Regions from separate parts of the Agaribacter flavus genome, predicted to be linked through region 2. Evidence: predicted binding sites of a transcription regulator. Region 2 holds the regulator's gene; the other holds the start of a gene.
What was found. The regulator FliA, encoded in region 2, starts transcription of late flagellar genes. The targets are predictions, from matches to a motif close to CTAAAGNTNNNNNNNNNNNNGCCGATA.

Region 1: a site for FliA is predicted at 2,369-2,395, ahead of ACFOHL_RS09500 (flagellin N-terminal helical domain-containing protein). Genes of this name have one in related genera too.

Annotation. Positions count from the first base shown of each region.
Region 1 covers NZ_JBHRSW010000015.1:8,240-17,904, reverse strand. The annotation lists gene ACFOHL_RS09515 (YybH family protein) at 1-96, shown strand, start outside; gene ACFOHL_RS09510 (S-(hydroxymethyl)glutathione dehydrogenase/class III alcohol dehydrogenase) at 182-1,327, shown strand; gene fghA (S-formylglutathione hydrolase) at 1,324-2,166, shown strand; gene ACFOHL_RS09500 (flagellin N-terminal helical domain-containing protein) at 2,524-3,342, shown strand; gene ACFOHL_RS09495 (flagellin N-terminal helical domain-containing protein) at 4,012-4,842, shown strand; gene ACFOHL_RS09490 (flagellin N-terminal helical domain-containing protein) at 5,690-6,526, shown strand; gene ACFOHL_RS09485 (flagellar protein FlaG) at 6,627-7,127, shown strand; gene fliD (flagellar filament capping protein FliD) at 7,141-8,598, shown strand; gene fliS (flagellar export chaperone FliS) at 8,599-9,012, shown strand; gene ACFOHL_RS09470 (hypothetical protein) at 8,993-9,364, shown strand; gene ACFOHL_RS09465 (motility associated factor glycosyltransferase family protein) at 9,330-9,665, shown strand, end outside.
Region 2 covers NZ_JBHRSW010000004.1:454,616-464,280, reverse strand. The annotation lists gene flhA (flagellar biosynthesis protein FlhA) at 1-1,149, shown strand, start outside; gene flhF (flagellar biosynthesis protein FlhF) at 1,182-2,729, shown strand; gene ACFOHL_RS02065 (MinD/ParA family protein) at 2,726-3,577, shown strand; gene ACFOHL_RS02060 (RNA polymerase sigma factor FliA) at 3,588-4,316, shown strand; gene cheY (chemotaxis response regulator CheY) at 4,355-4,738, shown strand; gene ACFOHL_RS02050 (protein phosphatase CheZ) at 4,765-5,526, shown strand; gene ACFOHL_RS02045 (chemotaxis protein CheA) at 5,539-7,821, shown strand; gene ACFOHL_RS02040 (ParA family protein) at 8,125-8,889, shown strand; gene ACFOHL_RS02035 (chemotaxis protein CheW) at 8,893-9,567, shown strand; gene ACFOHL_RS02030 (chemotaxis protein CheW) at 9,651-9,665, shown strand, end outside.

The DNA.
Region 1 (9,665 bases), on a different contig from region 2:
ACAGGTACCTTTCTCTTTGTTTTAAAACCTCACAAAGGTAGTTGGAAAATTGTCACCGATATGTGGCACCAACATCTTCCTCCAAAACAGCCATAACCACTATGGCTAGCCGACAGCCTTAATATTTCTTATACTCTCTGGGATTGGGCTATAGCCTGTTGAATGTTTTATGGAGAACAAAATGAAATCGATGCGCACTACTGCTGCCGTAGCCGTCGAACCTGGAAAACCCTTAGAGATCATGGAAGTCAATCTTGAACTTCCTAAAGCGGGCGAAGTCCTTGTAGAAATCAAAGCGACAGGCATTTGCCACACTGATGAATTTACTCGCTCAGGCGCAAACAAAGGCGGGAATTTCCCCGTTATCTTAGGGCATGAAGGGGCAGGCGTTGTTGTCGCTGTTGGAGAAAATGTAAGCACCTTAAAACCGGGTGACCATGTGATCCCGCTCTATGCGCCCGAATGCCGACAATGTCATGCCTGTACGACAGGCAAAACGAACATGTGTACCGCCATTCGTCGCAACCAAGACAAAGGCCTGTTACCCGATGGAACCACGCGTTTCTCGATGCTAGACGGTACGCCCATCCATCATTATATGGGGTGCTCAACTTTTGCCAATCATACGGTTGTAGCAGAAATTTCACTTGCTAAGATCCGCAAAGATGCGCCTTTTGATAAAATCTGTTATGTCGGATGTGGGGTCACTACAGGTGTAGGTGCAGTGATCAATACGGCTGGTGTGGAAGTGGGATCGACAACCGCGGTTTTCGGTCTTGGTGGAATTGGCCTGAACGTTATTCAAGGTCTTCGCATGGCAGGTGCGGATATGATTATCGGTGTGGATTTGAACAACGATAAAAGGGAGATTGCTGAAAAGTTTGGCATGACCCATTTTGTTAACCCCGCTGAACTAGACGGTCAATCTGTATCTGAAGCGATCATTGAAATGAGCAAAACTGAAGAAGATGATTGGGGCGGTGTTGATTACACATTTGAATCAACCGGCAACGTTCACGTTATGGAAGAAGCACTAAAAGCGGCGCACCGTGGTTGGGGCGAATCTATTGTGATTGGCGTTCCGCCTTCAGGTCAAAAACTAGCTGCGGAACCTATTCAGCTGTTGACGGGGCGCGTCTGGAAAGGTACGTCGTTTGGTGGTGTAAGAGGACGTACAGAGGTACCCAAATACGTAGATTGGTATATGGATGGTAAGATTGAGATTGACTCAATGATTACACATATAATGCCGCTTGAAGATATTAACAAAGCTTTTGACCTGATGCATGCAGGGGAAAGTATACGCAGTGTGGTGACATTCGAATGACTTTAGAAACACTTTCAGCCATCCGTTCTCATGGTGGCACGCAAACTTTATATAGACATATGTCCACGTCAACCAAGACGCCCATGGAGTTCTCTGTTTTCGTACCAGACCATGAAGACGGGGCAAAACTGCCTGTCATTTGGTTCTTATCTGGCTTGACCTGCACACCCGCAAATGTAACAGAAAAAGGCGAGTTTCGAGCAGCTTGCGCTCGTCATGGCTTCATTTTTGTTGCGCCTGATACCTCACCACGCGGTGATGGTGTGCCTGATGACGCAGAGGCCGCACGCGACTTTGGCCTTGCGGCTGGGTTTTACGTTAATGCTACTCGGGCACCGTTTTCTGAGCATTACCATATGCGTGATTATATTGAAACTGAATTGCCTGATGTCATTGCACGTGAATTGCCCTGTGCCGATATGTCGCGCCAGTCTATCATGGGTCATTCTATGGGAGGGCACGGTGCATTGACCGTCGGTCTGCGCAATCCCGACCGCTTTAAAGCGGTGTCAGCGTTTGCGCCAATCAACTCGACGATCAATTGTCCATGGGGACAGAAAGCGATGGCCGGTTATCTCGGGGATGATCAATCCAAGTGGGAAGAATACGATGCCTGTGCGCTGATCAAAAATGGCGCGCGCTTGCCCGACATTCTCGTCGATCAAGGCGCGGCAGATGAATACATCGAAACAGAGCTAAAACCTGATTTATTGCGAGATGCGTGCGCAGAAGCAGGACAGCCTCTAACACTGCGAATTCATGATGGCTATAATCACGGCTATTACTTTGTGTCGACATTCATGAATGATCATATCGAGTGGCACGCTGAACGACTGTGACAATTTATGCTTTATTGGAAGCAATTACGCTAAGAGTAAGAAAGTTTTTTAATTTTTTTTACTACTAAAAAAATGAATACTCTTAGGTCAGTTTACTATCTAAGCCCCTCCTAAATAAGCGCTTTTAGCTAAGCGCTACTACAGTTCAAATTTTAAAAGCGGCAAAATCTTGCCGCTTTTTTTGTTTTTTTTGCATTTTTGTTTAAAGGGATTTTGAAGAACGTCGATAACCTTTTACGAGAGAGCCAGTACATACACTTTTTAAAAACTAGAAAGTGATGTTCTACAATTTGTAATAATTCACCGGAGTTCGTCCGGCTGCCAGCAAGCGCTGGACTGAGAGTGTAGGAGAGACTTATGTCACTTTATGTAAATACAAACGTGTCGGCGTTAAATGCCCAGCGTCAGCTATTCAATTCACAGAATTCTTTGGGCACGTCTTTCGAGCGTTTGTCTTCAGGTTTGCGTATTAACCGTGCTTCAGACGATGCTGCTGGTTTGCAGATTTCTGATCGTATGACTTCTCAAATCAATGGACTTAATCAAGCTGTTAGAAATGCGAACGATGCTATTTCTTTAACTCAAACTGCTGAAGGTGCTTTGGGTGAGACAACGAATGCATTGCAACGTATTCGTCAATTAGCGATTCAATCACAAAATGGTATTAATACCGCGGACGACCGTACTGCGCTTCAAGAAGAAGTATCAGCACTTAAAACTGAAATCACACGTATTTCAGACACCACGCAATTTAACGACCGTAACATTCTAGACGGTACATTAGCGGCTTCGTTCCTTGTTGGATCGAATGCTGGTCAAAAAATCGATGTTACTCTAACCACTGACTTTGATGCGACGGGCTTAGGTATTAATGCCTTAACGGTTGCTACCTCAGGTGATGCCAGTGCTGCTATTGCTTCCATCGATGCGGCGCTTTCCACTGTTGGTGCAAATAGAGCTGATTTAGGTGCCTTGACTAACCGTTTCCAATCAACTATCCGTAACCTGTCTAACGTCACAGAAAACGTTTCAGCTGCACGTTCGCGTATCCAAGATACTGACTTTGCATCAGAAACTGCAAACTTGACGCGTAATCAGATTCTTCAGCAGGCAAGCACAACCGTACTATCACAAGCGAATCAGCGTCCTCAGGCCGCGCTTCAGCTTCTTGGTTAAGCCTTACTGACCCTACTGTTTGGGGAATGAAGCCAGGAGGTAGTACTAGCTTACACTAGCCAAACAGACAAGAGTTTGCCCACTCTTTCAAAAATGGGCGGTCGGCCAGGCAATCAGCCTGGCCACATAAGTACCTGTCAAATAAGTATTTTTCAAATAATTTAGAAAATCTCTAAAGGTTTTTCTGTATCTGTTCGATAACAAAATTAAGCAAGCTGATACAAAGCAAGTAATTAAATAATAAAAACCAGTTTGTATTAATAATAAAAGCAAAAACAAAGCGTTGAATCGTTAGGAGAATCAATCAAACCTCACTGGTGCTTGCCACTGGCGACGGTCAAACATTGCCTGCTAACAATGATATTAACGTCAAGAAGTAAAAAGTATTAAGTAAAGAATTTAGTTGATGGGAAAGTAACTAAACTGCCGACTGACAGGAATGACGCCAGGAGGTAGTGAGAGGTATGAGGTCTGGAACACCATACCCGCCCGTCAGCATAGAGCTTTCGCTCTTAGTTACAGCTTTCATGCTCCGTTATCTAGTGTTGATAACGAATGAATCAGTCCCTGATTCTTAAGTATTGGAAAGCACGTTATGTGCCAATTTTATTAAAAAGTGCTCAAAATAAAAACAATAGAGCAAACAGAGAAAATCGTTAGGAGTAACTTATGTCACTTTTTGTAAATACTAATGTCTCGTCCTTGAGCGCAAGACGCTACATGACAGACACAACCACAAATTTAAATACCGCCTTTGAAAGGTTGTCTTCAGGCTTGCGAATAAACAGCGCGAAAGACGACGCGGCAGGTTTACAGATTTCAAATCGCATGACTTCGCAGATCATGGGCTTGGATCAGGCAGTTAGAAATGCCAACGATGGTATTTCACTTGCTCAAACGGTAGAAGGTGCCTTGCAAGAAACCACTACTGCTTTACAAAGAATACGCGTGTTAGCCATTCAGAGTCAAAATGGTATTAATACCGTTGAAGATAGGCAGGCACTGCAAAAAGAAGTGTCGGCATTAAAAGTCGAGATCTCTCGAATTGCCTCCACTACTCAATTCGCGGGGGTAGACGTACTTGACGGCACTTATTCGGCAAAATTCTTAGTAGGCGCGAATGCTGGGCAGACGATCAGTATCAATGTGAGCCGTGCTAATGGCTTTGGTTACAGCGGTTTGTTCGGAGCTTTTACACTAACTGTGTCTACACCTGGAGATGCTTCTGCTTCTTTGCAGGAAATTGATGACGCTATTGCTGTAGTGGATGGAAAACGCGCTGATCTTGGTGCGATTCAAAATAGGTTCCAGTCAACGATTCGAAACTTATCAAACATTAGCGAAAATGTATCAGCGGCAAGATCGCGCATCAGAGATACAGATTTTGCCGCAGAAACGGCAAGTTTGACTCGCTTGCAAATTATTCAGCAGGCAAGTACGAGTATATTGACGCAGGCAAATCAAAGACCTCAAGCGGCTTTGAGCTTGTTACAAGGATAATCTAAAAACAATAGAAATTAGCTTCTAAGGTAATAATTATTATAGGTTTTGACGGCTTGAGAGGCCCTCTCCGTGCCAAGGAAGGCACTTACTTAAGAAGCATAAGTAGTAAAAAGTCGACTAACAAGACTGAGAGTGTAGGATTTGGTTGAGAGGCCAGTATACGTTCTACAATCCTGCCAGTCGACGAAAAGAGTTTGCTCCATCTCCTAACGTGAGCAAGTTGGCTGGGCCGCCCCATGGCTCAGCCTTTTTTCAAATCTTCCCTTTTTCAAAAGCAAGTCACATACCAACTTTTTTTGAACAGTTAAAAATCCTTTGTTGATATTGTTGTGTTCGCGGCGAGATTATATTTGGAAGCCCCCTTCCTCTCCATTATCGTAAAATCGCTGCGAGTATATCCATATACGCTTTGATCTGTTATCCATGAAAAATAAATTTTGCGACAAAGCAGAGGAAGGGGCTTCCAAGCATAATCTCTCTGAGTTGTTTGCATACCAACAAATAAAAAATAGCCATTCCAACAATCCCTTTTCAGCACAAATTCATACCCTTGAAAATCTATTTATTGATGCTTTTTAGGCGTTTTTTGAATTTTTATTTGGCTTAAAATTAAATAAAAAACAAAGAGATAAAAATTATTTTATTTTTTTTGAGAAATTCCCTAAAGCTTCTTTAGTCCCTGTCGATAACTATAGTTGAGGGATAAATCATTTAAAAAACGGTTTATCTAAATGAGGTCATGGTTTTAGGCGTAGTGAACCTAAAACACACACAAAAGAAAAGTAGTCAGAAATTTGTCGCAAATTGGCGGCTCTCTCACAAATTTTTGGCTTTTGGAGGTAGTATGTCATTAACTGTAAACACAAATATCAGTGCGATTAACGCACAACGTCAACTTTTTGATTCAAGCAACGCGTTAAATAAATCGTTTGAGCGTTTATCGTCTGGATTTCGTATTAATAGTGCAGCTGATGATGCTGCCGGTCTACAAATCTCAGATAAGCTTACTGCGCAAATTAACGGTTTGAACGAAGCAGTAAGAAACGCAAATGACGGTATTTCGTTAACTCAAACGGCGGAAGGTGCTCTAGGCGAAACGACAAACGCGCTACAACGCATTCGTCAATTAGCGGTTCAATCTCAAAATGGTATTAACACCGCCGCGGATCGCACTGCACTCAATCGTGAAGTATCAGCGCTTAAGCTTGAAATTTCTCGTATCGCTACGACAACCGAGTTCAACGGACAAAACATATTTAGCGGAACCTATAACTCTAGCTTTTTGGTGGGCGCCAATGCAGGTCAAAAAGTCAATGTCGATTTACGTGCTGCTGCTATTCCTACCGCTGGGTTTAGCGCGACAGGTTTAGGTGTCAATGCGGTGGCGGTAGACACTTCAGCTAATGCCTCAGGCGCACTGACTACGATAGATAATGCGATATCAGCAGTAGGTACTATTCGTGCGAGCCTTGGTGCGGTTGAAAACCGTTTTCAATCAAGTATTCGAAACATCAGTAACGTGAGTGAGAATTTATCGGCTGCACGTTCGCGTATTCAAGATACCGATTTTGCAGCAGAAACGGCAAGTTTAACTAAAAACCAAATTTTACAACAAGCTTCGTTGTCAGTGTTAAGTCAAGCCAACCAACGCCCACAAATAGCCTTGTCTCTACTCGGTTAGGTCTGGTTCAGGCTTAAGGGTTTTGTAACAGTTGCGTTGAACGGGCGGGTCACCAGCAGTATCGGTGATGCCGCTCCTCATTTTTCAGTAGGAGTGTATTATGGATATCGTAAACACCAGAATTGGACAAGCAGTTGCAAGGGATGCAGCGACGTCAATTAATGAAAAATCATTTGTAAGCAGTAATCTCGTCGGCTTTCAAACAGGGGCGAGTCAACATAGTGCGGGAGATAATCCTGTCGCTATGCAGCAGGTGAAATTTGTTGACAAATCTGTCGCTGAACTTCCTCAAAAGCAAGCTATCGAAAAAAAGCTTAAAGAAAATTTGAGTAATGCCGATACCAAAGCGAGAGAGGAAAATGTAGACATTTCTGAGGCAATCGGAAGTGTCACTGAATTTTTGCGAACAACAGGCACAGAACTTGCGTTTTCGGTTGATAGTGATACGTCAAAGCAAGTTGTGACGGTCAAAGACAAAGCGTCAGGCGATGTTATCCGGCAAATCCCTTCCGAGGAAGTGCTTGATTTTGCCGCAAGAGTTCAAGAGTTAGCCGCCGATCCAACCAACACGGTTGGTATCATCATAAATGGGCGGGCATAATATGAGGTGATTTATGTCGATTCAATCCTTAGGTGTAGGCTCAGGTCTTGATCTGGAGTCTTTAGTACAACAGCTATTGTCTGCCGAGCGCGGGCCTAAGCTACAAAGATTGAATCGACAAGAATCCGCCCTCGAAGCGGAAATTTCTGCTGTTGGACAAGTCAAATCAAAACTATCTGAATTTGAAGATGCGTTAAAAGCATTACAAGACGTAAATAACCTTTCTGGGCGAGAGCCTACCATCGAAAACCCAAGTGAAAACATTTCGCCTTTTACCGCCACACCAGGTAACGACGCTGTACCCGGCAATTATCAAATAGCGGTGACTCAGCTTGCCAGTGGCAGCCGTGTTGAGACGGCAGAAGCGCTCAATGGTGGCTTTGCTAGTGCTGATGATGTTGTCTTGTCGGCAGGGAGTGCGGATTTAACCTTTAAAATCGGTGACAGTGGCGACGAGTTTACGATTTCTATAGCGGCAGGCACGACCTTATCGGAATTGCGCGACCAAATTAACGCCGACGAAAACAATTTTGGGGTCAATGTAAATGTCATTAACACTGGCACCACCGATGGTGGCACGCGCTTGGTGTTCTCATCTGATGTCACGGGTGATGGCAATGATCTCAAAATCATAAATACCAATAACAATGCAGAGTTAAATCGTATCAGTACCACTGATTCGAGTGAAACAGCCACGTATTTGACGCCAGTAATAAATGCACAAAATGCTATTGCTAGCATTGATGGAATAGAAGTGCAAAGTGATACCAATACCTTTGAGAACGCCATACAAAGTATTCGCTTTGATGTGAGCCAGTTGTCAGAAAAAGACGCGAGCGACAATCCGATTGCCTCGACCTTAACTGTGGGCTTTGATGTTGAGGGTTTAGAAGAGAATATTCGTACTTTTGTCGATAAATACAACCAACTATACGACGAGCTTGATCGCCTGAGTAGCTATGGCGCGACCGAAGACGATCCCGATGGGCCTTTGGCTGGGGATGCTACTGTACGGGGCATTCTGTCTGGCTTGAGCAATTTGTTGAGTGGTAACGTCGCCGAGTCCGAACTGGGTGGATTGTTTTCTCTTGGGGTTGAATTAACTATTGACGGTCGCCTAGAGATTGGTTCGACAGATTTTGGTCTAGGTACCGGCACCGAGCGTCTAGAGAATGCGCTGCAAGACAATTTTGACGACATTGCCGTTCTGTTCAATTCGGATGATGGCATTGCCAATAGACTATTAGCATTTACAGAAGAATTTACGCAGTCGTCGGGGATATTGTCTTCGCGTGAAAACAGTATTAAAACTCAGCAAGATAACGTGGCTGATGATCGCGAGCGCTTTGAAATTAGAATGCAGAGCTTCGAGCAAACTTTACGTGCGCGCTACTTAAGCTTAGATAGCACCGTTGCACAATTACAAAATACAGGTAATGCACTATTTGCAGCCTTACAAGGACTAAACTAAATGTCATTAAAAGCCATTAACGCCTATCAAAAAGACAGCTTAAAACAACGCATTGCCAGCGCTGATCCGCACCAGTTAACCTTAATGTTGATGCAGGGCGCTTTAGATCGTTTAGCCTACGCAAAAGGCGCGCATGATAGAAATGACATTGCCGCTCGTGCACAATTTGTGTCAAAAGCAACGGCCATTTTTATCAATCTGAGAGATACTTTGGATACGAATACTGGTGGTGAATTCGCAGAAAACCTACATGGTCTTTACGACTACATGATAGATAAGTTGATCACGCTCAACCAAGACAATGCCATTGCAAATATCAATGAGGTGATTCAGTTGTTTTCTCCAATTAAGGAAGCGTGGCAACAAATACCCGAGCAAGACAAACAACTTGCCTATGCCCAGCGACAAGCTTAATCGCATGACTTTCCCCGAACTAGCACATGAATATTCACCTGAAGCATTGACTCAGGTGAATGAGTCATTGATTGCACTTGCACACGCCGACCCCCTCGATATTGATAAACTATCGGATTTTGCCCGTGAGCGTGCTGTATTGGTCGAAAACTTGCTAACCACATTGACAAAAGACGAACAGCAAAGGTTTGTGCCTGCAGAAATGTCAATTAACCGTCAATTAGAAGCTTATTTTTCCGCTTTGCGACAAGACGTAAAAAAAGAAATTTTGGGTGTGGCGAAAGGCAAGAATGCAGTAAACCAATACACGGGACAGCATGCTAAATTACATAAGGTATCACCTTCACGATGATGAACAGTTACAACAAGCGATAGAAGCTGAGCACGGCGCACAGCTTCAGCAAAATCTGAACAGAAGTATTGATGCTTTTGAACGGCATTTGCCAAACTTAGGGCAATTTTTACGCCGATTTTCCCCACAGACCACCAGTGTCTTTTTAAATAAACATGCACAACAAAATATCGTGAATTTTAGTACCGGCAAGGTGCTATACCCACTCGATGTTGACCAACAAATCCAACGGCAAATAGAGCATTGGCAATTAAATGCCGCCTATGTGCATATCGATGAATCGATTGACTACTTACAAGTT
Region 2 (9,665 bases):
GCAGCCGGCGGCTATGCTTTTTATAGAGATTGGCAAGCGAAAAAACTGGCAGAGGATGCGGCTAAAGTACAGACCTTACCCGATGTAAATACCGAAGCACAGGATGTGAAGGAGCTGACTTGGGATGACGTGCAACCCGTAGACGTAATTGGTCTAGAAGTGGGATACCGCTTGATCCCATTGGTGGACAAATCTCAGGGTGGAGAGCTACTCAGTCGAATTAAAGGTGTGCGTAAGAAGTTATCACAAGAGCTAGGATTTTTAGTGCCAGCGGTACATATTCGTGACAATTTAGATTTTGCACCTAGCAACTACACTATTTCGATGATGGGTGTCACCGTGGGCGAAGCCGAAATTAGCCATGACAATGAATTGGCGATTAATCCTGGGCAAGTTTTTGGCACGCTTGAAGGAACGCCTACCAAAGATCCGGCTTTTGGCTTAGACGCCGTATGGATACCAGCCAACCAGAGAGAACATGCTCAAACCATGGGTTATACGGTTGTCGATACAGCGACAGTTATTGCCACCCATCTCAGTCAATTACTTACCAATCATGCATACCAGTTATTGGGGCATGAGGAAGTGCAACAACTATTGGATATGTTAGAAAAAACACATCCTAAGCTTGTTGAAGGTTTAGTGCCTGATGTACTTGCTTTGAGTACGGTCGTAAAAGTCTTGCAAACCCTATTGTTTGAAGGTGTACCAATTAGAGATATGCGCACCATTGTCCAAACGCTCAGTGAATTTGGTCCCAAGAGCCAAGACCCCGAAGTTTTGGTGTCGGCATGCCGTATTGCTCTGAAACGTTTGATCGTACAAGAAATAAACAATGGTGAGCAAGAAGTACCTGTCATTACCTTGGCTCCCGATTTGGAACAGATGTTGCATAAGTCACTGCAGGCAGGTGGTGAAGATGGCGCTGGTATTGAACCAGGCCTGGCAGAAAAATTACAACAGTCTTTACTCGACGCGACACAGCAACAGGAGGTCGCAGGAGAACCGGCAGTATTGTTAACTTCAGGATTGTTAAGACCAGTATTGGCAAGGTTCTTTAAACAATCTGTCAGTGGTTTGCACGTGCTGTCTTATCAGGAGATTCCTGATGACAAACAAATAAAAATAGTGTCATCGGTAGGTCAATAAAGTGACGCGCCATACATACTCAAGAGGAAGTTATGAAAATTAGACGTTTTTTTGGCAAAGATATGCGAGAAGCGCTCAAACAAGTCAAAGATGAGCTTGGTGGTGACGCGGTTATAATGTCAAATAAGAAGAAGTCGAATGGCGTAGAGTTAGTGGCTGCGGTTGACCCTTCTGCTGCCAACCCCGATCCGGCACCACCGCTGAGTGCAAAACCTAGCTTTAGTGAGATCATCGGCAATGAAGAAAATGACAGTTTGCGAGCGTTGTTAGAAAGGCAAACGTCTAACGGGCAAACCGAATTTGCAACGAGTACTCATCAGAGTTACGAGACGAACAATAGGCAGCAAACCCAAGACATGCAGCAAGCGTCACCTAAACTTCAGGGGGCGGCAAACACTACTGAATTTACACAAAATACAGCGCGGAATGTCCATCAACAAGCTCAGACAAACTTTCAAGCGCGCAATATACCTAGAGAAAATACACCGACAGAAAACATACCCAGAACGACTTCGGCTAGAGAAAGCTTACTAAGAGAAAGCTTGCGAGCAGATGACAGCATGGTGCGCTCACCCGCCTTTAGTGAGTTGGGTGATGATGAAGATTTTGGTAATACGCAAGCGGCAAATTTAAGCCCACCGCCGAGTGTATTAGAGCCAGAACAGCTAGACAGCATTAGAGCAGAATTAGAATCAATCAAAAATGTTTTAAAGTTTCAGGTTTCAGAATTATCCGAAGAGCGCAAACGTCGCAACAATCCTGTACATCATTATCTCCATGAACAGCTAATAGGTATGGGGATCAGTGAGCAACTGTGTCAACAGTTTATTAATTTCTTGCCTCACCAGATTGACGAAAAAGAAGGTTGGAAGTATTTGCTCAATCTGCTGTCGAATCGCTTAGTTGTGGGTAGTAATGACATACTAAACCAAGCGGGTATCGTGGCATTAGTTGGTCCGACTGGCACAGGTAAAACGACAACGCTTGCGAAATTGGCAGCGAAGTATGCACAAAAATATGGATCAGATCAGGTTGCTCTGATAACCATTGATACATACCGAATTGCAGCGTTTGAGCAACTTGCTACCTATGGCCGTATTATTGGTTGTAGCGTGAAAAAGGCACAAAATGCTGATGAGCTAAATCAGATTCTCTACCAAATGCGCAATAAGCGTTTAATTCTGATTGATACAGCAGGGTTCAGTCAGCGAGATGCGAGACTCATAGAGCAATTAAATGAGTATGAAAATGGTTTATCCGTAGATATCAAAAAGTATCTAGTGTTGCCTGCAGGCTCTCAATACAAAGTGCTAAATGAAACAGTAAAAACATACAGCCACACAGATATTCGCGGTTGCATTTTCTCCAAGCTGGACGAATGTTACAGCTTGGGCGAGGCATTGAGTGTTGTGATTGAAAATGATTTATCATTGAGCTATGTTACAGATGGTCAACGCGTTCCGGAAGACATCAAACTGGCTGACTCAGGTAACCTGACACTTGTCGCAGCTAAACTTTATAAAAAATATGGATTGCCTCAACAACCGCGTAATCCACTAGCGAGTGCTGGTGGTTTATGATGGTAGATCAAGCGAGTAGCTTAAGACGAATGAATCAGTCCAAACAGATTAAAGTAGTCGCAGTCACCGGTGGTAAAGGTGGCGTTGGCAAAACAAACCTTACCCTCAATTTGGCGATTGCCTCTGCCAAACGCGGATCCCGTGTTTTGGTCTTAGATGCGGATTTAGGCTTGGCAAACGTTGATGTCATGCTGGGTTTACGCGTGGATCGCAATTTATCACACGTCCTTTCTGGCGATTGCACACTCGATGAAATACTGGTCACAGGCCCACACGGTGTAAAAATCGCACCGGCTACCTCTGGTACGCAGTCCATGGCAGAACTCGGTGCCAGAGAGCACGCTGGACTAATACGCGCGTTTGGCGAATTGCAAACGCCTATCGATATGCTGCTGGTTGATACTGCAGCGGGTATATCAGACATGGTGGTCAGCTTTTCTCGGGCAGCACAAGACGTCATTATCGTAGTATGTGACGAGCCAACTTCACTAACTGACGCCTATGCACTAATAAAAATACTCAACCGCGAGCACGGCGTATTTAACTTCAAAGTTGTCGCCAATATGGTGAGGAGTGAGCGCGAAGGTCAAGAATTATTCAATAAACTGTCGAAGGTGACAGGGCGGTTTCTCGATGTAGCCTTAGAGCTAGTGAGCATCGTACCCTTTGACGAAAATGTGCGTAAATCGATACGCAAGCAAACAGCCATTGTCGATGCATATCCAGCTTCTGGAGCGGCGAAAGCCATCAATCAACTAGCGGAAAACGTCGCGTCGTGGCCTGTGCCGATTCAAGCCGGTGGGCATCTCGAGTTCTTCATCGAGAATTTAGTGTCTTTGCAAGACTAGGTAAGCAAAAGTGAGTAATAAAGTGACAGTATATCAACAGCAAATAGACAAAAATCAGCTTGTCGAAAGACACGCGCCGCTGGTTAAGAGGATTGCACACCACTTGATGGCAAGGTTACCTGCTAGTGTGTTAATAGATGACTTGATTCAATCGGGCATGATTGGCTTATTAGAAGCGGCTCGAAATTTTGATGGCTCTAAAGGAGCGAGCTTTGAAACCTTTGCAGGCATCCGTATTCGCGGAGCGATGTTAGATGAAATCCGCAAGGGAGACTGGACGCCGCGCTCAGTGCATAAAAATTCTCGCGCCATTACCGAAGCAATCAATACCGTCGAAAGAGAAACGGGGAGAGACGCGCGCGATAACGAAGTAGCAGAAAAACTAAATGTTTCTTTGCAAAGCTATCATCAAATGTTGAATGAGGTAAATGCCGGAAAACTCGTTGGAATTGAAGACCTTGGCGTATCTGAAGACGTATTGACGAACGAAGAAACCAAGGGATCTGACCGTCCTTTTGAAGAAATGATGCAAGGATCATTTCAGAAAGCGCTGGCTCGGGCGATAACTACATTACCAGAGCGTGAAGCGATTGTTTTATCGTTGTATTACGACGAAGAGTTAAATTTACGTGAAATTGGTGAAGTACTTGAAGTAAGTGAGTCAAGAGTGAGTCAAATTCACAGTCAAGCGATGCTTAAGCTCAAAGCTAAAATGCAATCGTGGCGTACGGCTGAATAGAGTTATACAGATAATATTATTCCACATTGGAGGTAGTTTTGGATAAGAATATGAAAATCCTCGTTGTTGATGATTTTTCAACAATGCGGCGAATCATTAAAAACCTATTGAAAGATCTAGGGTTTACCAATATCCAGGAAGCAGATGACGGCAATACAGCGTTGCCGATGTTACAACAAGGCGATTTCGACTTTGTAGTGACCGATTGGAACATGCCCGGCATGCAAGGTATAGACTTGCTTCGCGCGATTCGATCAGACGACAAGCTAAAGCACTTACCCGTGTTAATGGTAACGGCTGAAGCCAAAAAAGAACAAATTGTTGCTGCAGCGCAAGCTGGGGTGAACGGTTATGTAGTTAAACCTTTCACAGCAGCAACGCTGAAAGAGAAACTGGACAAGATTTTCGAACGTCTAGGCTAAGCACATTACTAATAGAGGTTTAGGCTATGACAAACGAAACTGCCTTGATTTCGCTTGAAGAAGCGAAAGAACTTGTGGCCTATTTGGAAAGCGGCGACATTGGTTCAGCAAATGATATCGTTCACAGTGCGTCTTTGCGAGAATCGACAGAGTTGTTTTCTGAGGTAGGTAAACTGACCCGTCAACTGCACGATTCTTTAGTTAACTTTCAGTTAGACGAAAAGTTGACACAAATTACAAATACGGCCATTCCAGATGCACAATCTCGCCTTGAGTACGTCATTGAAGAGACGGAAAAAGCGGCCAACTCAACTATGGATGCGGTAGAGCGAAGTATGCCGCTTGCCGAACAACTCAACGACAGGCTAACTGGACTTATTCCAAACTGGAAAAAGCTCATGAATCGTCAGATCGAACTCGGTGAATTTAAGTCGCTTTGCTACGAGCTTGACGATCTACTCAGCGATGCGCAAAAGGACTCTGCGTCACTCAACTCAATGTTAACCGAAGTGTTGATGGCACAGGGTTATCAAGACCTGACTGGGCAAGTGATCCGCAGGGTTATCGAGTTGGTGAGTGAAGTGGAAGATGGCTTGGTCGAAATGTTGGCCACGTTTAGTGAAGAAACAGACGCAAACCAAGCTGCCAAAAAAGATAAAGCTCAACCTTCTGACAAATCTGACGATAAGGTTAAAGCCGAAGGGCCAATTCTCAACGCAGAAGGTCGTGACGATGTTGCGCAAAACCAAGATGACGTTGACGATTTGTTGTCTAGTTTAGGATTTTAGGGGAGACATTCAATGTCATTTGAGGTCGACGAGGATATTTTACAAGATTTTCTAGTTGAAGCAGGGGAGATACTTGAGCAACTCCAAGAGCAACTGGTTGATTTAGAAAATAATCCAGAAGATGCAGACTTGCTAAACGCGATTTTTCGCGGATATCACACGGTAAAAGGCGGCGCTGGATTTTTATCGTTGACCGAACTTGTAGACATTTGTCACGGTGCGGAAAATGTATTCGATATAATGCGAAACGGACAACGCACCCTTACTCCTGAATTGATGGATGTCATTTTGCAGGCAACCGATGTTGTTGTCGATATGTTTGAAAATGTAAAGGCGAGAGAGCCACTTGAAGCAGCGCCCGCAGAACTCATCGAAGTGCTGCACAAGTTAAGCGAGCCAGAAGTAGAAGGCGAAAACATTTTTGACACCGAAGAAACTGAGTCCGTTGAGGTAGTAGAAGAAGAGCAAGACGAAATTCAAGCAGAGGATACTGACGAGCCAGTTGTCGAGGAATCGTCCTCTGTGACACCTGCTAAAAGTGAATCTGAAAACGAATCTATCGAAGAAATTACTGAAGATGAATTTGAAGCACTACTTGATGAATTACACGGCGACGGTGCCCCCGGTGCCAAAAAACAAAGTGCTCAAACAGATAACACAGATACACAGACTGAAGCTAGCAAAGCTGAAAGTGCTACTAGCAACAGTGACGATATTACCGACGATGAGTTTGAAGCGTTATTAGACGAGCTGCACGGTGAGGGTCGCTTTGATGCTGGCAGTGAGAAACCTGCTGAAGCAGAAAACAAAGCAGCAAGCAAAGCTGGCGCTGATGACGAAATCACAGATGAAGAATTTGAGGCGCTACTCGATGATTTGCATGGCACAGGCAAAGGGCCAGCGGTAAAAGCAGAAAAACCTGCAGAGTCATCGCCCGATAGCGATAAGGTAAAAGGCGATAAAAACACAGCGAGTAGTCAAACAGAAAACAAACCTGCGGAAGAGACAAAAGCAAAAGCGAGCGCCAAGAAATCTGTCAAGAAAGAAGAAAAGCCTGCGCCGGCGAAAGCCGACGTGAAAAAGCCGGCTGCACCCGCTGCCGCTAAAAAAGCCGAGAATAAACCCGCTCCTGCTCAAGCAGAAACCACGGTGCGTGTCGATACCAAACGCTTGGATCAAATCATGAACATGGTGGGTGAGCTTGTGCTTGTCCGAAATCGCTTGTTGAGCTTAGGGATCAACCTCAACGACGAGAGTATGTCAAAAGCCATCGCGAATTTAGATGTCGTAACGGGTGATTTGCAAGGCGCGGTAATGAAGACAAGGATGCAGCCAATTAAGAAAGTATTTGGCCGTTTTCCTCGGGTTGTGCGGGACTTAGCGAGAACACTCAAAAAAGAAATTTCTTTGGTACTCGAAGGCGAAGAAACGGATTTAGACAAAAACCTTGTCGAAGCCTTGGCTGATCCTTTGGTTCACTTGGTCAGAAACTCCGTTGACCACGGTATTGAAATGCCAGACGATCGCGAACAGGCGGGCAAGCCTCGAATGGGAACCGTCAAATTAGCCGCCTCGCAAGAGGGCGACCATATCCTACTGACTATCGCGGATGATGGTAAAGGGATGGACGCTGAAAAGCTAAAAGAGATAGCGATCAGCAGGGGTGTACTGGATGCAGATTCTGCATCGAGAATGTCAGATGTCGAAGCCTTTAACCTTATTTTTGCACCAGGCTTTTCCACAAAAACAGAAATCAGCGATATTTCTGGGCGTGGTGTCGGCATGGACGTGGTTAAAACAAAAATAAACCAATTGAATGGTACGGTCAGTATCGATTCTAAATTGGGTGTTGGCACCACTTTAGAAATAAAAGTACCACTAACACTGGCTATCTTGCCTACCTTGATGATCGTCGTTGGCGATCAAACATTTGCCTTGCCACTTGGCTCGGTAAACGAAATCATCAATATGGACTTGAGCAAAACTAACACGGTCGACGGTCAGTTGACGATGATAGTGCGTTCAAAAGCCATCCCATTGTTTTATTTGAACGATTGGCTAAATCCAAATAAGCCGAGCAAAGACCGAGCCTTGGGGCATGTCGTTGTGGTGCAAATAGGCACGCAACAAGTAGGCTTTGTTGTTGATAGTTTGATTGGTCAAGAAGAAGTCGTTATCAAACCTTTGGATGCCTTGCTTCAAGGTACACCAGGCATGGCTGGCGCAACCATAACCTCCGACGGTGGTATTGCGTTGATACTAGATATTCCTAGCTTGTTGAAGCGTTACGCTTAAAACCTTACATAGATCTTTGCGGGCATCGCCTGCCTGCGTCTACCTTGAAAAATAGAGTGCACAGGCACTCTATTTGCGTATCTCGCGGATTGATTACGATGGGACGCTATTTGGACGTGCCAGCTGTTTTGCCGCAAAATCGCTGCTACTTCCAAGTCGCGTCCCAAGGTATGTTATTTATTTTAAGCCCGTAAAACATTGCAAACTTGGCCTAAATTTAGCTTGTATAAGGTGTTGTTGACGCTAAAACTGCGTGAAAATGCAGCGCAATGAGTAATAAAGTTGTACGGGAAACGAGCACAAATGCAAGTATGGACAGTGGTGAATCAAAAAGGTGGGGTTGGCAAAACCACAAGCGCTGCTTCTCTGGCAGGCAGCTTGATATCGCAAGGGTATAAGGTCTTGTTGCTTGATTTGGATCCCCATGCTTCGCTGAGCTATTACTTTAAAGTCGAGCAAAATTCCTCCCCTAACTTATATGACTATTTTTTGTCAGAAGCGGATACCGACGTATCAAAGCTTGTTAAGCAAACTAGGCATACTGCGCTTGATGTTTTACCCGCGATTGGCAGTATGGCAACGCTGGATCGGCAATTGGGGCAAGCAGAGGGGAAAGGTTTGGTCATCAAAAATCTTTTGGCACATGTGAAGAAACAGTATGATGTCGTTATTATTGACTGCCCACCGGTATTAGGGGTATTGATGGTGAATGGATTAATGGCCTGTAATACTGTGATTATCCCTACGCAGACTGAATATCTAGCGATTCGAGGTCTCAATAAAATGTTACAAACCCTAGATTTATTGGCGCCGATGATGACTGAAAAACCTGTCATAAAAATTGTAGCGACAATGTTCGATCGTCGTTTAAAAGCTTGTCAGCAAGCATACAAAGCGCTCAGACAGGAATTTAAATCGCTATTGTGGCAGGGCTACATACCAACCGACACTAAGTTTAGAGAAGCCAGCCAAAAAGGCTTGGCTATTTGCGACTTAGACGCGACAAGTAGAGGTAGCTTTGCCTATGAGAAACTATGCAATGATTTGCTAAAAGAACGCAGACAATAAACTATGCCCGAATCAAAAGAAAGCGACTTACTATCTTCTTATTTTAGTGCTTTGACGAGTATCCAAAGTACTGAGAGCGAGACTGACAAAGAAGCGCTATCACGCGCTGAAAAATTGCTTAAGCAAGCAAGTGTATCTGCTGATTTATCTGATAAAGAGCTTGATAGTAAAGATATTGGCACATCGGCCGAAACAATGGGTATACAGCTTGTTTCTGCACCAGAACTGTCGCTGGAAAAACGTTTACCCAGTACTTTTCAAGCATTATTTTTTGAAGTTGCGGGCATTAAGTTGGCGATTCCACTAGTTGAGCTAGGCGGCATCCACGAGATGAAAAAATTGACACCTCTTCCGGGTAAAGCAGATTGGGTGTTAGGTGTGCTGATTAAAGGCAGCGAAAAGTTAAACTGTATTGATACGGCAAAGTGGGTTATGCCCGAAAGGTACACTCAGCAACTGGCTGACTCTTTGCAATACAGTTATGCGGTGCAGTTAGGTAAAACTCCTTGGGTTTTAGCGTGCGAAGCACTAAAAGATACGGAAGAACTGTCGATAACAGATATTAAATGGCGAGACCAAACGGGCAGTCGCCCTTGGTTAGCCGGCATGGTTAAAGAAAAAATGTGTGCATTGATAGACGCTGAAAAGCTCGTCTGGTTATTAACGCAAAAGAGTTAGACGCTTAATGTTTTTGCACAATTAGCGACCTTGGGTCGTTAAAACACAAATATTACGGTAATTGTTATTACGGAGTAAATCAAATGTCAGAAGAAAGA